DNA from 2 places in the Sporosarcina sp. QA0331 genome. Region 1 is predicted to be linked to the other one. Evidence: riboswitches for the same ligand, from Rfam matches in the RefSeq annotation. Region 1 holds a riboswitch; the other holds the start of a gene.
What was found. Region 1 has a riboswitch for thiamine pyrophosphate ahead of thiT (energy-coupled thiamine transporter ThiT). Riboswitches for the same ligand answer to the same signal wherever they lie in the genome.

Region 1 (8,656 bases):
ATCAAAACCGCTTCACTTTCCTTTTCGTATTAAGTAGCCTACTTCATATTGCTTGGATTTTCCTTTGGCATTTCGAATTGTTTACTGGCACCGTAATTACGAAAATCGCTCTACTTATTGTGTTGCTCATTTTTTACGGTAGTTTCCCGAAACGGGATAACCGATTTTTTGGAAGAGCTCCAATCAGTTTGCTTACTGGATGGATTTTCATTACGACTATTGAGAATGTCAGTTATTTTCTTATGATCCATGGCTGGTCAGGATTGGGATTAAGCGATCCGTTATGGGCGGTCATTTTTTTAACGATTTCCACGGCGTTCGCTTTACATTTTATGTACCATTATAGGGATTATGTAATGAATATCGTTTTTGTTTGGGCTTTTATCGGGATTGCTGTCCGAAACGGGATCGAGGAGCTGTTCATCTCCGCAGCAGCAATCTTCTTATCCGCAGTCATCGTCACATGTATCTTCCTGTTTTCAGGAAGACGTGCGTAGTAATAAAAAAGGGTTGTTCAGAAAGTAAGTGAATGCTTACTTTTTGCGACAGCCCTTTTTATTATGCTTTACAAACATGTTGATTTCCGCTTCAGGCGGGCGGTGAGCCGCTAATCCACCAGGAGTCGCCTTCCGCTCCAATCAACGGTGTTTTCATTAAAATAAATGATTTGATGATTATTACAATTTCTACAGTATGCATATTTCTGTAGACAGCCAATATATTGGGGTGACTCTAGAAAATCGCCAGAAAAGGCGACACTCCTGTGAAAGCCGTTACGAAGAACGGCTTTTGCGACCATAAGCGAAGCGTTGGGAGCAGGCGAGGCGACGCCCGCGGAAAGGGAGCCGTTCTGGCGATTTTCGGTCTTTAGATCAATTTTCCAATACCACTTCTATATCAAAAAAAGCAGGAGCATGTTCAACACATGCCCCTGCTTTTTTTATGCTTTTTGAATAAGTCGCGGTGCAGATGTGAATAAAATGGTTGCTACGATAGCGCACAGTATGATGGATGGAATCATAAAAGATCCATTGTATACTAATGAATAAAGCCAAACTGGCTGATCTCCTGCGTATTCAGCGAAAAATACCATGCCGCCAATGAAGTGGGCTGCATATCGAAGAAGTCCTCCTAATACCGTTCCAACAATAATGGCTGCGGCCATCATGCCTTTGCGACCTTCCATTTTACCTTTTAGTAACCAACTATAAGTTGACGCCGCCAATCCAACAACTGTGTATGCGACAAAATAGTCTAACGCGCCTTGGACAGGGTGAATGATAAATCCCCCTATTACAGCTTGGAGCAAACCCGAAATCAATCCTGTTAATAAGCCTCCTGCAATTCCCCAGCGATAGGCCATCAAGATGATCGGCAGCATCGACAAGGTGACAGAACCGCCTTGAGGCAATTTGAATAACGTTAAATTATCCAAAACAAATGATAAAGCTCCTAAAATAGCAACCTCCAACAATAACTGAAGCCTTTTACGATCCAATAGAAACTCCTCCTCTTTTTTTGGCGGAGGGATACGGAATGAAGAAAACGTTGTTTTCTGTTTCGACTTGAGGGCAGTATGAATAAGTTAACAGAAAGCCGATCAAGGTAACGAATAGTAAACAGAGCCATTTTTCCTACACAACAAAAAACGACATCCCGGATAGAACCGAGACATCGATATATGTCAGTTTCCATCCACATCCCTACGCAAGCATGAACTTACAGGTTCGAAGGGTCAGGACAAACGTCCAATCTCAGCCAGTACAGGCACCCCTTGTGGTCGTGTAATTCAATTGTCGTCTTCATTGTATATGTTACAGTAGTTATAAGCAAGATGATATTGTAAACTACTTATTAGAATTGCGGGAGGTAAGCCCATGACCAATAATAAACTACTATCAGCACTTTGTTATTTCAGTATCTTTTTTTCACCGCTTTTATTGCCCGCGATTGTCTATTTCGTCACAGACGACCATGAGGTGAAGGGACATGCGAAGCGTTCGCTCATATCTCATCTTATACCTGTCGTACTACTCATTGCAGGCTTTATACTCTTTACGTTTTCGATGGTTTCGTATGAATCAAGAATGCATACAATGTTAACAGGGCAATTTGATTTTTGGGGACTTGCCCCTTTCCTGTTCATGCTTATCTATGGTCTGCTATTTTTGATTGTCCTCATTTGGAACGTCTATCAAGGTGTAAAAGTGTTGAAATGAACGCATACGTTTCTTGAGAATCGAATAATTATGTTATAATTAGCTGGAAAAGTACGTTTCGAGGAAGGGACCTGTAAATCATGATTGTAAAAAACAACGAAGAGATCGAGGCACTGAAAAAAATCGGTCGCATCGTCGCAGAAGTGCGGGAAGCGATTAAAGTTGCGACAGTGCCAGGCATTACGACGAAAGAGATTGATGAAATCGGAGGACGCCTTCTTGCTGAGCGCGGAGCTGTCTCGGCACCGATTGACCAATATGAATTCCCTGGGTATACATGTATTAGTGTCAATCACGAAGTAGCCCACGGCATCCCTGGATCACGTGTCATTCAAGATGGCGATCTCGTCAACATCGATGTTTCTGCATCATACGGCGGGTACTTTGCAGACACAGGCATTTCATTCGTCGTCGGCACGAATGACGAGAAAAAGCAACAGCTTTGCGACGTAGCGAAAAGCGCATTTGACCGCGCAATGACAAAAGTGAAAGCAGGCTCAAGGTTGAACCAGATCGGGAAGGCAGTCGAGCGAGAAGCTAAGGATAACGGCCTGAAAGTTATTAAAAATTTGACCGGGCACGGGATTGGAACATCCTTGCACGAAGAGCCGCAACATATACTTAACTATTATGATGCTTGGGATAAAACGTTGATGAAGGAAGGAATGGTATTGGCGGTTGAGCCTTTCATCTCCGAGAATGCAGAGCATATCATTGAGCTTGGAGACGGATGGACATTCGTAACACCGGATAAATCCCTCGTCGCTCAAATTGAACATACAATCATCGTCACAAAAGACGAACCGATCATTTTGACCCAACTAGATTAAAAAAGTTAAAAGGCGTTCTGGAGAGTAATTCCAGAACGCCCTTTTGTTATTTCTTCTTTTTCTTATCGTCTTTTTGTCCGCCTACTGTCTTCGAATTCCCTTCGGTCAACTTTCCTTTATACCAGACTTTTTGAATAGGCTTGAACCCTTTCGTCAGCTTCTTGTACGTCCGTTCTTCAGGATACGAGAGCAATGTAAGTACTTCGCCATCCTCCCCAGCACGTCCTGTCCGACCGGAGCGATGCAAATACTGCTCGATCGTATGAGGGACATCGACATGGATGACGTGGGTCAGTCCTTGTATATCCAGTCCTCTCGCAGCCAAATCCGTCGCAATTAATATCCGGATATCGCCCTTTCGGAAACTTTCCAAAGTTTCCTGCCTTTCAAACTTCGTCATTGAAGAATATAGAACAGCAACTGGCGCCTCATTATATTGCAGCTTCATTTCCTTCATTCGAAGTTGATCGACATTATTCATAAAAGCGAGCGCCCTAATAGCCGGCAGATGCGACAGTCCTCGAAGAAGATCTGTCTTATCCCGTGCATCCGTCTTGATGAATGAATGCACCACTTTGCCCGACAACGGCATATCATCGACAGACACATGCAACCGGACAGGATCATCCAATAGCTTCTTAGCGACAAGTTCAATTTCATTCGTAATCGTTGCAGATACGACAGCGACTTGACGTTCTGGGTGTGCCGCTTCGATTAAATCTTTCACAATGACGCGGTAATCCCTTGATAACAACTGATCACCCTCGTCCAAAACGATATACCGAATGTCATGCATTTTTAAACGCTTCGCTTTCACAAGTTCGACGAGACGTCCCGGAGTTCCGACAACGATTGTCGGCTTCTTTTTCAATCGTTCAATCTGTCGCTGCATATTCGCGCCGCCGATCAACTGGGTGACTGTAATATCCGTTCCTTCCACCCATTCACGGATGACATTGACGATTTGCATCGACAATTCCTGGGAAGGAGCCATGATCAACGCCTGTGTCTGCATTTTCTTCCCTTCCACTTGCTGAAGGATCGGCAAAACATATGCAAGAGTCTTCCCTGTTCCAGTCGGTGATTCCGCCACTACGTCCCGGCCGATTAATAATTCCGGTATCATTTGGGATTGAATCGGTGTTTCTTTTTCAAATTTCCACTTCTTTTTAATACTATCGTCCATTTTTTCTAAGAAGGACATTCTCATCCCCGCTTTCACTGTTCCTTATCTTATAATGAACCGGATTCGCTTTTCTTTCAAGTGTTCAAGGCTTTCTTCTTGCTTTCGTCGCCTGTTCATATGCGTAGGCATAGCCGATTAATTCCGGCTCGGAATACGCCTTGCCGCATATTGTTATGCAAAAAGGCTCGCCTTCCTCCGTGAAGGATGATGGAACTGTGATGGCCGGGTACCCGGCAGCGGCGCTAAAACTACAGCCATGATCCTGAGGGAATACGAGCATATCAATCTTATGTTCGTCGAAAGCACGATCAAGAGCCAATTCTCCAGCTAAATGGCGGTTTCGTAACAATGCCTCAATATATTCCGGCTCGGTCAACGTTCCGCTCGTCCGATCTACTTTTTCCAACATCACTTGACCGAACTCCAACGTTTCTTCTGCATGTTCTTTATTGAATTGAATGATATCGGATAATGTCCTGATTGGATTAGTCGCTGGCGTCTTTCCGAGATATTCATTCAATGCCGCTTTGAATTCATATAGAAGTACATTGTACCCTAAATCGTCTTCCATCGTCCCTAAATCGATATTGTCGATAATCTCAGCGCCTAATGATTTAAGATGCCGGAGTGCTTCTTCGAACTTTTCCTTTATCTCCGTCGAAATTTCCCGGACAAAAATGGATCGGGCAATGCCAATTCTTTTTCCTTCAAGGGCTGTTGCGTCACATATGGAAAGCCAATCTACTCCATTGAAACGCTCTGCTTTCTTAGTGACCGGATCGGTTTCATCGTAGCCAACCATCAGCCCGAATGTGATGGCCGCATCTTCCACAGTCCGGGCGAGAGGCCCTGGTGTATCTTGTGTAAATGAAAGTGGGATGATGCCACTTCTGCTAATCGATCCAACAGTCGGCTTAATACCGACAAGACCGTTTTGAGCTGAAGGATTGATGATAGAGCCGCTCGTTTCTGTTCCAATGGAGACCGCTGCCATATTGGCTGCAACAGCTGCTGCCGATCCGGAACTCGACCCGCCCACATCAAAGTGCCCATAAGGATTTTTCACTTGTCCGCCACGGGAACTCCATCCATTCCGCATGCGGTCCGACATGAAATTCGCCCATTCTGTCATATTCGTCTTGCCTAAAATGACAGCGCCTGCTTCCCTAAGCTTTTTCACTAAAAAAGCATCTTCGGTAGCGTAATGATTTTTCATTGCTATCGAGCCGCAGCTTGTATGCATCCCGTCTCCCGTATCCATATTGTCTTTTAACAGAACCGGGATGCCATGCAATAACGACCGCACAATTCCGCGGCTACGTTCCTCATCGAGTGCACGAGCGATTTGGACAGCTTTTGGATTCAGTTCGAGAACCGCATTGATATTCCTATTTTTCTCTGAAATTGTCTTCATGTACATGACGGTCAGTTCTTCGGACGTGAGTTGAGCTGAAGACATTTTTTCTTGTATTTGCCTAATAGTCGCTTCTTCTAGCCACTCACGCCGTCTATCATCCAATTTCCCGTTCATGCAAATCCCCCCATAGTCATCATTCTATCCTCATTGTATACTGTTTCATCAATTCATATAAAGATAGTTCATATAATTGTTTTCCATTAATTTTAAAGATGCCATTGTTAACAAGGTTTTCGATTATTTTATCCCTTTTGTTTTCTAGTTCGAGATTTTCTTTCTTTCTCATGGTGTTTGTTCCTCCTAGATAGTTGCCTATCATCTATTCCTCTTCCACGAAAACTGTAAACCATGAAGAATTAACCAAAAAATCCCCGAAGCGCTAAACGCATCGGGGTATAATCATGACCATCTATTATTTTTATATTTGCGGTAGTAATTGATTTGTCTCATGAAGAGATAAAGTTTTCGTTTAAAGCTTTTATCCCTTTTATAGAACAGCGGGTTGGCATACTTGCCTGCCCGTAACAGCTGGTCGACCTCTTTTCGGATTTTAGCGTTGTCGACAAACTTCCGTAAAACGGCTTTCGGAACGACTGTAAAAAGGAATTTTTCATCTAATAATGTCAATGGTTTTTCGACACCGTAGATGAGGTCATCGACAAAGTTCTTTGCCAAGTTATGTCCGCATGATGTGATGTAATAACTTGAACGTCCCTGTCGGATATTCACTTCGAACACTTTGAACTTTTTGTCGCGATGATCGTATTTCAAATCAAAGTTTGCATAGCCGACATAGTTGAGCGCCTCTAGAAACCCTTTCAGTTTCATCATCATCTCTTCATTATAACGGGTAATGACCGCTGTATAATTGCCGATCGCCGTAACGGTATGCTCTTGCAATACAACTTGGCCAAACGTGATCAGCTCGGAGTTTCCTTTACTGTTGACGTAGAAAACGGAATCCCACATATATGTATCATCGCCAGGAATGAAATCTTGGATGATCAAGTCGTCGCGATAGCCACTTTTCTTAATCGTATCGATGACTTTCTGAATTTCTTCATATGAGTCGACTTTATACACTTTTTGCATTCCTTCAAATGGATGCTTGTAATATTGCACACCGTTGCTCGGTTTAATGATCACCGGGAACATGACTTCTTCGTCGAAACGATCGTCTGTTTCACATGAATAGAAATAAGTCGAAGGTGTATCAATCCCATGCTCCTCGCAAAGCTGGTAGAAATTCTTCTTTACAAGCAAGTTATTCATTAACTCTTCATCGATATAATTGAATACATAATCAGACTTCAGCGCTTGACGGCATTCAATGATTAGGCGCACATACAAGTCATTCGTCCCTATAAGAAGCAGTCTTTTTCCTTTCGTTCTGTACTTATCCGCAACTTTTTTTAAGAAGCGGACGAACTCTTCCTTCTCCCCTAATTTCGGATGCAGCTCAATTGCGCCTGGAATCGTACTCAAACTTGTAAAAGATAAAGGCTCTTTCCCGACGAGGACCGGATGGATTCCATATGCCTCGTGGAATGAAATTGCCATATTGTATGCATTAATATCTGTCCCTACAATGATCGGGATAAACGGATGGTTTGTCATAGTTTCCTCCAACATGCTTTTCTCTATCTTAGTGTAGGGTTCATGAATTTCTATGTCAATCAAGCAGTATGGCCTATTCGAAATAACTCACATCGTCAGAACCCCGGAATCAATATGCTTCCAAATATTCCAAGGATGCTCGAATGGCGGTGTCGATTCGAACTTGAGGATCTCTTTCGTCGTAGGGTGCGGGAAAGATAACGTATGCGCCCATAACGCAATTTGCTCTCCCGGCCGGTTCACATGCTGACCGTACTTTTGATCTCCGTAAAGGGGGGCGCCGGACGTCGCCATTTGTACACGAATCTGATGCGATCTGCCTGTATGAAGCCGGATGGCGAGCAAGCTCATACCGTCCTGCCTTTCAATCGTTTCATAATGAAGGACAGCCTTCTTCCCTCCTGGGTGAGATGGCTTAACTGCATGAACCTTGTTTTTCTTCGCATCCTTCCAAAGATGATGCTCCAATAGGCCGCCATTATCCAATCTGCCTCTAACAACGGCTAAGTAAGTCCTCTCCATTTCCCTTTTTCGCAGCACGTCGGAAAGCCGGGATGCTGCCTTTGACGTTTTCGCGAATACGAGAACGCCTCCTACGGGTCGATCCAGTCTATGCACTAAACCTAAATAGACATTCCCCGGTTTTTGATGGCGTCTTTTCAAGTCTGCTTTCAATAATGTTAATAAATCATCATCGCCGCTATCATCAGCCTGCACTGGTAAATTGACAGGCTTCTCTACTACGAGCAAATGATTGTCTTCATATAAAATGCGTATGATCAACTTTCACAGTTCCTTTCAATAATATTGATGGACAAATTTCTCTATTTAACTGTTCATTTTTCATTCCAGTTCGCCTCCATTCCGTCTATCATACTATATATCTCCCAGCTTTTCCGACAAAATTGGTGGATGATTGGTTATTGAAGATAGATTTTCGCTAAAAATAAAAAAGCCGAAGTTTTTTCGGCTTTTGCTCATACTCTTATTCTTGTACCAAATAGATTGGCTCATCTGTCGGCCAAGTAGAAAAGTCCGATATAATGCCGTCAACGCCGAACTTCTGTGCTTTCGACACTAATCGCTTATCTTTCTTCGACCAGACAAGGACTTTGCTACCACGTTCATGAACGCTATCCACCATTCGCTTATTTAAGAACGAAACATTGAAATTGATATAAGATGCAAATGATGTCAGTTCGTCTAACTTCTTTGCGCTAAGTAACGATTCGGAAGGATGTATAAGGACTGCTACTTCAATATCAGGCAATAGTGTATGTATCTTCCTCATGGACTCTGCATCGAATGATTGGACGATGATCGAACTGATATCGTCATAATCACTAAGCAGCGACACGACCTTTTCTTCAATTCCTGGATAAGTTTG
Region 2 (8,656 bases), 430 kb from region 1:
ACCCAGTGCCTGTCAAAATTCGAACTAATCCGGTCATGAAAGCAATGATGACGGCAGGTATCGGTCCTAGCAGGATTGCGGCGATGACATTGACTGCATGCTGGATCGGGTAGGCTCGTGCTATCCCTGCAGGAAAAGAGACGAATACGGATCCCGCCACCGCAATTGCTGTGAATACAGTCATCAAGACAAGCTTTCGCGTACTCATCGCAACACGCCACTTTCACTACGCCATTTCAATGAAGCTTCCTTCAATTGCCGCGCAGCCATTGTAGAATTAATAGATGAAGCAATTGCTGAAATGACAGATATTCCACTTGCACCTGCCTGGAAGACCGGTTCGGCATTCAATGCCGTAATGCCTCCAATTCCGACGATCGGCAAATCCGGATACAATTTTGTTACTTCTTCGATCATCGCTGTACCCGCAACCGGTTTCGCATCGGCTTTTGAAATCGTCGGATAAACTGGACCCATACCGACATAATCCGCTCCCGCCGATATGGCCGCTTCAGTTTCTTCTATTGTATGGACAGAAACCCCTAAGACCTTTCCAGGCCCAATCCTTTTTCGGACAAATCGCGCCTCAGCATCGTCCTGCCCGACATGGACGCCATCCGCGTCAATTTCTAGGGCAAGATCGACGTCATCATTCACGATGAACGACACGCCATATTGTGAGCATAACCGTTGGCAACTTTGCGCGAATACTTTCTTTTCATTTCCAACAAGTGCCCCCGTCCCCTTTTCACGGAGCTGGAAACAAGTGATTCCACCTTGTAAAGCAGCTTCCAATACGGATAGCGGTTTTTCGGCATTCGTCGAGCCCATAATGAAGTACAACGTAACGTCAACGTCTCCCAATCAATTCAACTTCCTTCCGTTCAGCTTTGCCCCGATTCCGAAACGCCGCATGGTTTGTCGGTCCGTGTCCTTTACCAATGGAAAGTCCCTCTTCAATCGCCGCATGGATAAAATATTTTGCGGTAACAACTGCATCAGAAATCGGCATCCCTTTCGCAAGCTCTGCCGTAATGGCGGCAGCGAAAGTACATCCCGTGCCATGCGTGTCTTTCGTGTCGATCCGCTTGCTTCTCATAAGAAAGCATTCGCCGTCCTCCGACATGAATAAATCCTCTGCATAAGGAGTATCTACCCGATGCCCCCCTTTTAGCAGTACAGCTCCAGCTCCCATTTGAAGCAGTTGATTTGCGGCATTCTCCATGTCCTTCATTGAAACGATCGTCATTCCCGTTAACATTTCCGCTTCAGGTATATTAGGCGTCAGGAGAGTTGCTGATGGAATGAGATGCTCTTTCAATGCTGCAATCGCTGAATGCTGAAGAAGCGAAGCACCGCCTTTCGCAATCATAACGGGATCAATGACTAAAGGGATTCGTTCGTGAAATCTCAATGTATCGGCGACCGCTTCAATAATCTCAGCAGAAAACAGCATCCCGGTTTTGGCAGCTCCCACAGTGAAATCAGTTAGCACCGCCTCGATTTGCGCAATGACGATATCGATGTCAATCGGTTGAACCGCATGGACACCTAACGTATTTTGAGCAGTTACGGCCGTCAATACGGAAGTTCCGAACGCCCCTAGTTCCTGGAATGTTTTCAAATCTGCCTGGATGCCTGCGCCGCCCCCGCTGTCTGAACCAGCAATTGTGAGTGCAACCGAAGTCATTTGACAACCTCCTCTTTTATAATGCATTGGTCGTCGTTCAATGTTTCACCATCCATTTGATATAAAGCATTTAGGAAATGAACAGCAAAATCTCCCGGACCTGAAGCTTGTTCTGCCGCCAATTCACCCGCTTTTTTGTAAAACGCTAGACTGTAAGCGATCGTCTCAATCGGTGCATCCTTACCGACCGAAAGAAAAGCAGCAGAAACAGCACTTAACAGGCAACCCATGCCCGTAATCCGCGTCATGAGCGGGTGCCCCCCTGTGATGCGGATGATTTTTTCACCATCCGTTACAATGTCAGTCTCACCGCTAACAGCGACGAGACAATGATGGCGGCGTGCCACCTCTTTAGCTGCCTCGGCGATATTTGCAGAACCGGCACCTGCATCGACGCCTCGCGCTTTCCATTCAATACCTGCGATGGATGCAATTTCACCAGCATTTCCGCGAATGAGTGTAATATCCAATTCATCTAGAAGTTTTGCAACTGTTCGTTTTCGGAAAGCAGTCGCCCCTGCTCCGACAGGATCCAATACGATGGGGCGCCCTTTAAAGGAAGCGCTTTTTCCGGCAGCAATCATTGATTCAACAGCCGAACTGTCCAACGTTCCAATATTAAGCAATGTACACGAGGAAACGGCAGCTACTTCCGCCGCCTCCTCGATTGAATCCGCCATGATTGGAGAAGCTCCCAATGCCAGCAGGCCGTTCGCTTGAAAGTTTGCAACGACATGGTTCGTAATGCAATGAACTAACGGGTTTTGCTGACGTAGGTCATCCAACATTGAGGATTGGACTTTCATACATGCACCTCGTTTGTTTCAAGTGACCATTTTTGCTTCGTCCATGCCATTTCCCAAAACTGCAATTCATAGTGGACACTTTTAATGAAATGAGCTTTCACTTGTTCGCGTCTTTGATCTGAAAGATGCTCCGTCAGTGAATTTAAGCGGTCGATCTGCTCTCGGGTTGCCTGTTCGAACCATTCAGAGCTGTACGTAGCAATCCATTTGTCATAAATCGGATGATTCGGCTTCGCATCCTTCAATCGCTCGCCTATTTCGTAATACAACCAATAACATGGCAATAATGCGGATAACGTGGCGGCCAAGTCTCCTTCCAACGCCGCCCGATATAAATGCGACGTGTACGCGTATGCTGTCGGCGCCGGCTCAAATTTTTCAATATCCTCATCTGTAACGCCCAATAGTCCAAAGAAGCCTTCATGCAATGAAATTTCCGCCCCGCAAGTTCCATCCGCATGTTGTGCAAACCGTTGCACCGTCAATAAATCCGTTGCCTGCACAGCTGCCAATGCATGCACTTTTGCAAAATGCTTTAAATAATAGGAGTCTTGCAGAACATAATGTTTAAAAACCTCTTCAGGCAATGTCCCTTCAGCAAGCGCAGCGATGAACGGGTGATGAAAGCTAGCCTCCCAAACATCGGTGCATTCCTTCCGTACTTCTTCACAAAATGTCATTCCAACCACTCCTCTTTTGTTTTGGAAAACCAAAAAAGCCGCTTCACTCAACACATTCGTTGAAGAAGCGGCTCGCAAATCGGCGTAAGATAACCTTTGGAAGACGTGCGATCCACTTCCCTACGCTGGTATGAGCCAGATCAGGTTCGAAGGGTCCGCGTATCGATACACGTCTCAGTCTTTCACAAAGACTCCCCCAGTGGTTAACTCTTTTCAGTTTTCATCTCCACTATAACACAGTTTAGTAGTTTCGCAAGGTTGTGACATCTTCGATTAACCCGGCTGTAATATTTAGAAATATATAACGTTAGACCATTTAGACCACTCAAAAGTTTGTCTATAAAGTAATATATCGCAGACGGACAGCACGTTGTTAACAATTTTCAGTTAGGAAGAAATTGGATAATGAGGGTCAAATCGATTAGATTCCATCCTCTTTTTAGTCCTTTCACACGCATTTATATTATTACAAAGGTTAATATTTCCATGAATACTTGTTATTTGGTTGTCACACCACTGTTATTTTCTTTTGTTATTGTTAGTCATGTGCAGACGGGACACTGCTACACTATTCGATTGGAAGTTTTGAGAGAATAGTAAAAAACAGTCCTTATACTCTTTACTTGAGAAGGAGGCGGATGTACATAACGACTTGATAGAAAGAGTGTTATTTCGCTTCATTATCTGGTAGGCAAGTCAAAAAAATTAAAGAAAAGGGAGTTTGATCATTCTTGGTTAAAGAAACGAATCGTAATGAGAAGAACACGAAAAAGAAGATTTTACCGTTTGTCATGTCGACTTCAATGCTAACTGCTGCTATTTTTGGAGCAGGCGGCTCAGCTTTAGCGGCTGAAAATGGTGAAAAAGAGTTTAAAAACCATGGTGAAAAGGTTTCCTATTACGCAACAAGCATTCCGGGATCACCTGAAAAAGGACAATTCATGCGTACGATCGCCAATAAAAACTTGGTGGCTGCAGAACCGGATGAAGATGATTCTACAGATGAAGATGATACAACAGATACACCTAATAACGATGACGAAGCTACAGACGTACCTGTAGATGAAGATGAAGCTGTGGATGCTCCGGCTGACGAAGAGGAAGCTGTAGAGGCTCCAGCTGATGAAGACGAGGCTGCGGACACTCCAGTTGACGAAGAGGAAACTGTAGATACTCCAGCTGAAGATGAAGAAACTGTTGAGCTACCAGCTGATGAAGATGAGGCTACTGAGACTCCAGTTGACGAAGACGAAACTGTTGAGCTACCAGCTAATGAAGATGAAGCTACGGATGCTCCAGTTGACGAAGAGGAAGTTGTAGAGACTCCGGCTGATGAAGACGAAGCTACGGATGCTCCAGTTGGCGAAGAGGAAAATGTAGAGGCTCCGGCTGACGAAGAGGAAGCGACGGATGTTCCTGTTAACGAAGAGGAAAATGTAGAGGCTCCGGCTGAGGAAGAGGAAGCGACGGATGTTCCTGTTAACGAAGAGGAAAATGCTGAGCTACCAGCTGACGAAGATGAAGCTACTGAAGCTCCAGTTGGCGAAGACGAAACTGTTGAGCTGCCAGCGAACGAAGACGAAGCTATCGATGCTCCGGCTGAAGAGGAAGAAACTGTTGACGTTCCAGCTGATGAAGCTGTAGATACTCCAGTTGAAGATGAAGAAGCTACAGAGGTACCTGTAGAAGATGATGCTAATGAAACAGAAAAGCCAGCTGACGAAAATATCAATGAAGATACTACGTCAACTGACCAATCAACCGATTCTATTATAACAGACGAGCAATTAAATGAGTATAAATCAATCTTACAAAAATATGTAAGTTTGATCGACTACTATACTCTAGCTATTCAAGATCATCTCGGAATCGTCTTAACAGGTGAGGAAGCAGAAGAAGCACCTGCTGAAGAGGAAGAAGCTACAGATGTACCTGTAGATGAAGAAGAAGCTACGGATGCACCAGCTGACGAAGAGGAAGCTACGGATGCGCCAGTAGATGAAGAAGAAGCTACCGATGCGCCAGCTGACGAAGAAGAAGCTACCGATGCGCCAGCTGACGAAGAAGAAGCTACCGATGCGCCAGTAGACGAAGAAGAAGCTACCGATGCGCCAGTAGACGAAGAAGAAGCTACGGATGCTCCGGCTGACGAAGAAGAAGCTACCGATGCTCCGGCTGACGAAGAAAATGCAACAGAAGTACCTGCTGACGGTGAAGAAGTAGCGGAAGAGCCTGCTACTGACGAAGAAGCTGCTGAAGAAACAGTTACTGAAGATGTTCAAACAACAGTTTGGGACAAACTTGTTGGATACTACAACCAAGTTGTCACAGCTTACAACTCATTCTTCGGATTGCTTAAAAAATAAGATTGCAACAAACTAAAACTGAATAATCAATGCATCCCATACTAACAGGGAATGTCATCATTCCCTGCCTAAACCGTATGCCCCACGGTGAAATTAAAACAATTTCATAAAGCCCTTGCGAACTCTGGTTGGAGTTTTCAAGGGCTTTATTCTTTAATAAACGATCCATTCCATGATAGGAGTCGACTTCTTTATTCAACTAATAACAATCGATAATTTATAACTTACATAATTGCTCATATCCGTCAAAAACTCATCAAGAATTTCATTGGAGGGAAACTTGCATTCAAGAATGTAACAGCTTTCCCCACTGACTTTGTAATTATGTGAGACATATTGTTTTTGTCGATCGATGAACGATAGATACGGTCGATGATCCGTACTTTTCGTAAATACCTGGATAATCGCGTGAACAGAATTCCCCATTTTTGATTGGTTCACCGTGATACTATACCCCTCAATCACCCCATTAACCTCCAACTTCGCAACTCTCGTGGAAGCTGCCTGCCCCGTTAAGTGTACTTTCTCACCTAACTCCTTCATTGTGATGCGACTGTTCTTGGAGAGTTCATCGATGATCCGCCTATCCGTGTTATCTAACATTTTCTCAAATCCTTTCAATAATCAAGTGAAACTGCATATAGACTTGATTTTATCTATGTAAGTCAATCGTGGTCTTCGGATAAACTGTATGTACATTAACGAAAAGGAGCGAATGGACATGAAGATACAACAAATTCGAAATGCTACATTGGTCGTCCAATATGCAAACAAGAAGTTTTTAATAGATCCATTTTTAGGTGAGAAAGGCGCTTATCCACCTTTCCCTAATTCACTTAGGCAGGATCAAAATAACCCACTGACAAGCTTGCCAATGTCCATTGACGAAATTATTACGAATGTAGATGCTGTCATTGTAACTCATCTCCACTTGGATCACTATGATGAAGCAGCCAAAGAAGCATTGCCTAAAGATATAAAAATGTTTGTACAAAATGTAGAAGACGCCGAAGTCATTACAAATGATGGTTTTCAAAATGTAGAAGTTTTACAAGAGGATACTGTCTTTGAAGGCATCCAATTCATTAAAACAAAAGGTGAGCATGGCAGAGGAGAAATCCTTCAACTTGCCGGACTCGTTTGTGGTGTCGTCTTTAAACATCCAAGCGAGAAAACGCTATATGTCGCAGGAGATACAGTTTGGTATGAAGCTGTTCAAGAAGTAATCGACACGCATAAACCGGAAGTCATTGTGGTGAATGCCGGGGATAATCAATTCCTCCAAGGCGGATCCCTCGTCATGGGGAAAGACGATGTGTATGAAGTATATAACGCTGCCCCTCATGCCAAAATCATTGCAAGCCATATGGAAGCAGTCAACCATTGGACATTATCAAGAGAAGAATTACGAAGCTTTACAAACGAAAAAGGAATCTCTTCTAATGTATTAGTGCCAGAAGACGGCGAATCATACACATTTTAATGCGGTGCCTGTGCACCAAACATTTATGACAATTCAATGTCTCTTATAATAATGAGCAAAAGAGCCGACCAAGTATTGATTTGGTCGGCTTCTTCATTTATCTTATGCAATTGTAGTGTATTATCTGGATTGTTCATTGCACAGGCACCCAAACAATTCAAACGATTCATTCACTCGGTTCTCTTTGGGCCAATGCTTTAAAATCACTTCCTGCTGGGTTTTGGAATACGCGGAGTCCAAATTCCCCTGCAATGGCAAATAAATGATCAAAAATGTCCGCTTGGACGCCCTCATAGATAGTCCATTGTGTACTATTCGCAAATGCATAAATTTCAATCGGCAATCCATTCTCACCGGGCTCTAATTGTCTTACCATTAACGTCATTTCTTGGTGGATGCCGGGATGGTGTTTAAGGTATTCAATAATGTAAGCTCGGAAGACTCCGATATTCGTCATCGCCCTACCGTTTACGATATTGCTTCGGTCGATCTTATTTGCAATATTGTACTCCTGAATTTCCTGTTCACGACTAACAATATAATCTGAAAGATAGCGGATCTGTTTAAAATGCTCAATCATTTCATCTGTGCAAAACGTAATACTTGTCATATCGATATGCAAAGCGCGCTTAATGCGCCTCCCGCCAGATTCCTGCATCCCGCGCCAGTTGATGAATGAATCCGATATGAGCGCATAACTCGGAATCATCGTCACCGTCTTATCAAAGTTTCGCACCATCACCGTATTTAAGGAAATATCGATAATATCCCCATTCGCACCGTACTTCGACATCTCGATCCAGTCGCCCATGCGAACCATCTCAGTTGCTGATAACTGGACACCCGCCACGAGCCCTAATAATGAATCCTTAAACACTAACATGAACACCGCTGAAAGGGCCCCGATTCCACTAAGCAAGATAAGCGGACTTTTCCCCATTAAATTGGCAATGACCAAAACGATACCTACGATGATGACAACTATTTTAGCAACTTGTATATACCCTTTAATCGGTTTCGTTTTTGATATTTCATACGTCTGATAAATATCATTGAACACACTTAATAATCGGTTGATGACACTGAATGCCACTATCATCATATACGTCAGCGCCAACGTTTCGATCGCCGCGCGATACGTAGGAAGGCTGGCAGCAAAGGAATAAATAATGATCGCCGGTACAAAATGGGACAATCTCCGGAGCACTTTCCTCTCCAACAGAATATTACCCCACTTAATTTTGTGCTTTCTCACAATGTGTGCGATAAATCGGATAATCACTTTTTTTGTAATAAAGTTCGCAATAATACATAGGAGTGTGATTACAGTTATCAGGATGACAAATGACAGCGTGTCAACCAAAGCGTCATCCACACCGTAACCTAAAAGCCGGTTACGAATAAAGTTCATTTATCTCTCCCCTTTACGTAATCTGCTTCTCATTATAACAGAACCAGGAAGGCATCTCTTTCCTCAGCCATTTGAATTCATTTCCAGCACCCAGAAGCAAGATAAATCGAATGGTAGCAAGGCCTTTAACTAAACCTCTTATATTGGTCTATGCATACATTAGCTCGAACACATACCATACTCTATACCTGAGAAGGGAGGGATAATAGATGGGTATACG

Region 2: linked by a shared signal. The riboswitch ahead of tenA (thiaminase II) and the one ahead of thiT (energy-coupled thiamine transporter ThiT) in region 1 are both predicted to bind thiamine pyrophosphate.

The regions. Positions count from the first base shown of each region.
Region 1 covers NZ_CM147850.1:2,935,803-2,944,458, forward strand. Annotated here, with positions in the region: gene AC0L13_RS14980 (tryptophan-rich sensory protein) at 1-497, shown strand, start outside; gene thiT (energy-coupled thiamine transporter ThiT) at 941-1,498, opposite strand; TPP riboswitch at 1,684-1,785, opposite strand; gene AC0L13_RS14990 (magnetosome magnetite crystal formation protein family) at 1,878-2,219, shown strand; gene map (type I methionyl aminopeptidase) at 2,300-3,049, shown strand; gene AC0L13_RS15000 (DEAD/DEAH box helicase) at 3,096-4,253, opposite strand; gene AC0L13_RS15005 (amidase family protein) at 4,318-5,766, opposite strand; gene AC0L13_RS15010 (Fur-regulated basic protein FbpA) at 5,786-5,938, opposite strand; gene AC0L13_RS15015 (carboxylate--amine ligase) at 6,052-7,269, opposite strand; gene AC0L13_RS15020 (RluA family pseudouridine synthase) at 7,357-8,052, opposite strand; gene AC0L13_RS15025 (glycerophosphodiester phosphodiesterase) at 8,255-8,656, opposite strand, start outside.
Region 2 covers NZ_CM147850.1:3,365,460-3,374,115, forward strand. Annotated here, with positions in the region: gene thiW (energy coupling factor transporter S component ThiW) at 1-208, opposite strand, end outside; gene thiE (thiamine phosphate synthase) at 205-831, opposite strand; gene thiD (bifunctional hydroxymethylpyrimidine kinase/phosphomethylpyrimidine kinase) at 851-1,690, opposite strand; gene thiM (hydroxyethylthiazole kinase) at 1,687-2,496, opposite strand; gene tenA (thiaminase II) at 2,493-3,176, opposite strand; TPP riboswitch at 3,277-3,384, opposite strand; gene AC0L13_RS17060 (hypothetical protein) at 3,908-5,542, shown strand; gene AC0L13_RS17065 (Lrp/AsnC family transcriptional regulator) at 5,738-6,145, opposite strand; gene AC0L13_RS17070 (MBL fold metallo-hydrolase) at 6,264-7,025, shown strand; gene AC0L13_RS17075 (mechanosensitive ion channel family protein) at 7,192-8,436, opposite strand; gene AC0L13_RS17080 (LVIVD repeat-containing protein) at 8,646-8,656, shown strand, end outside.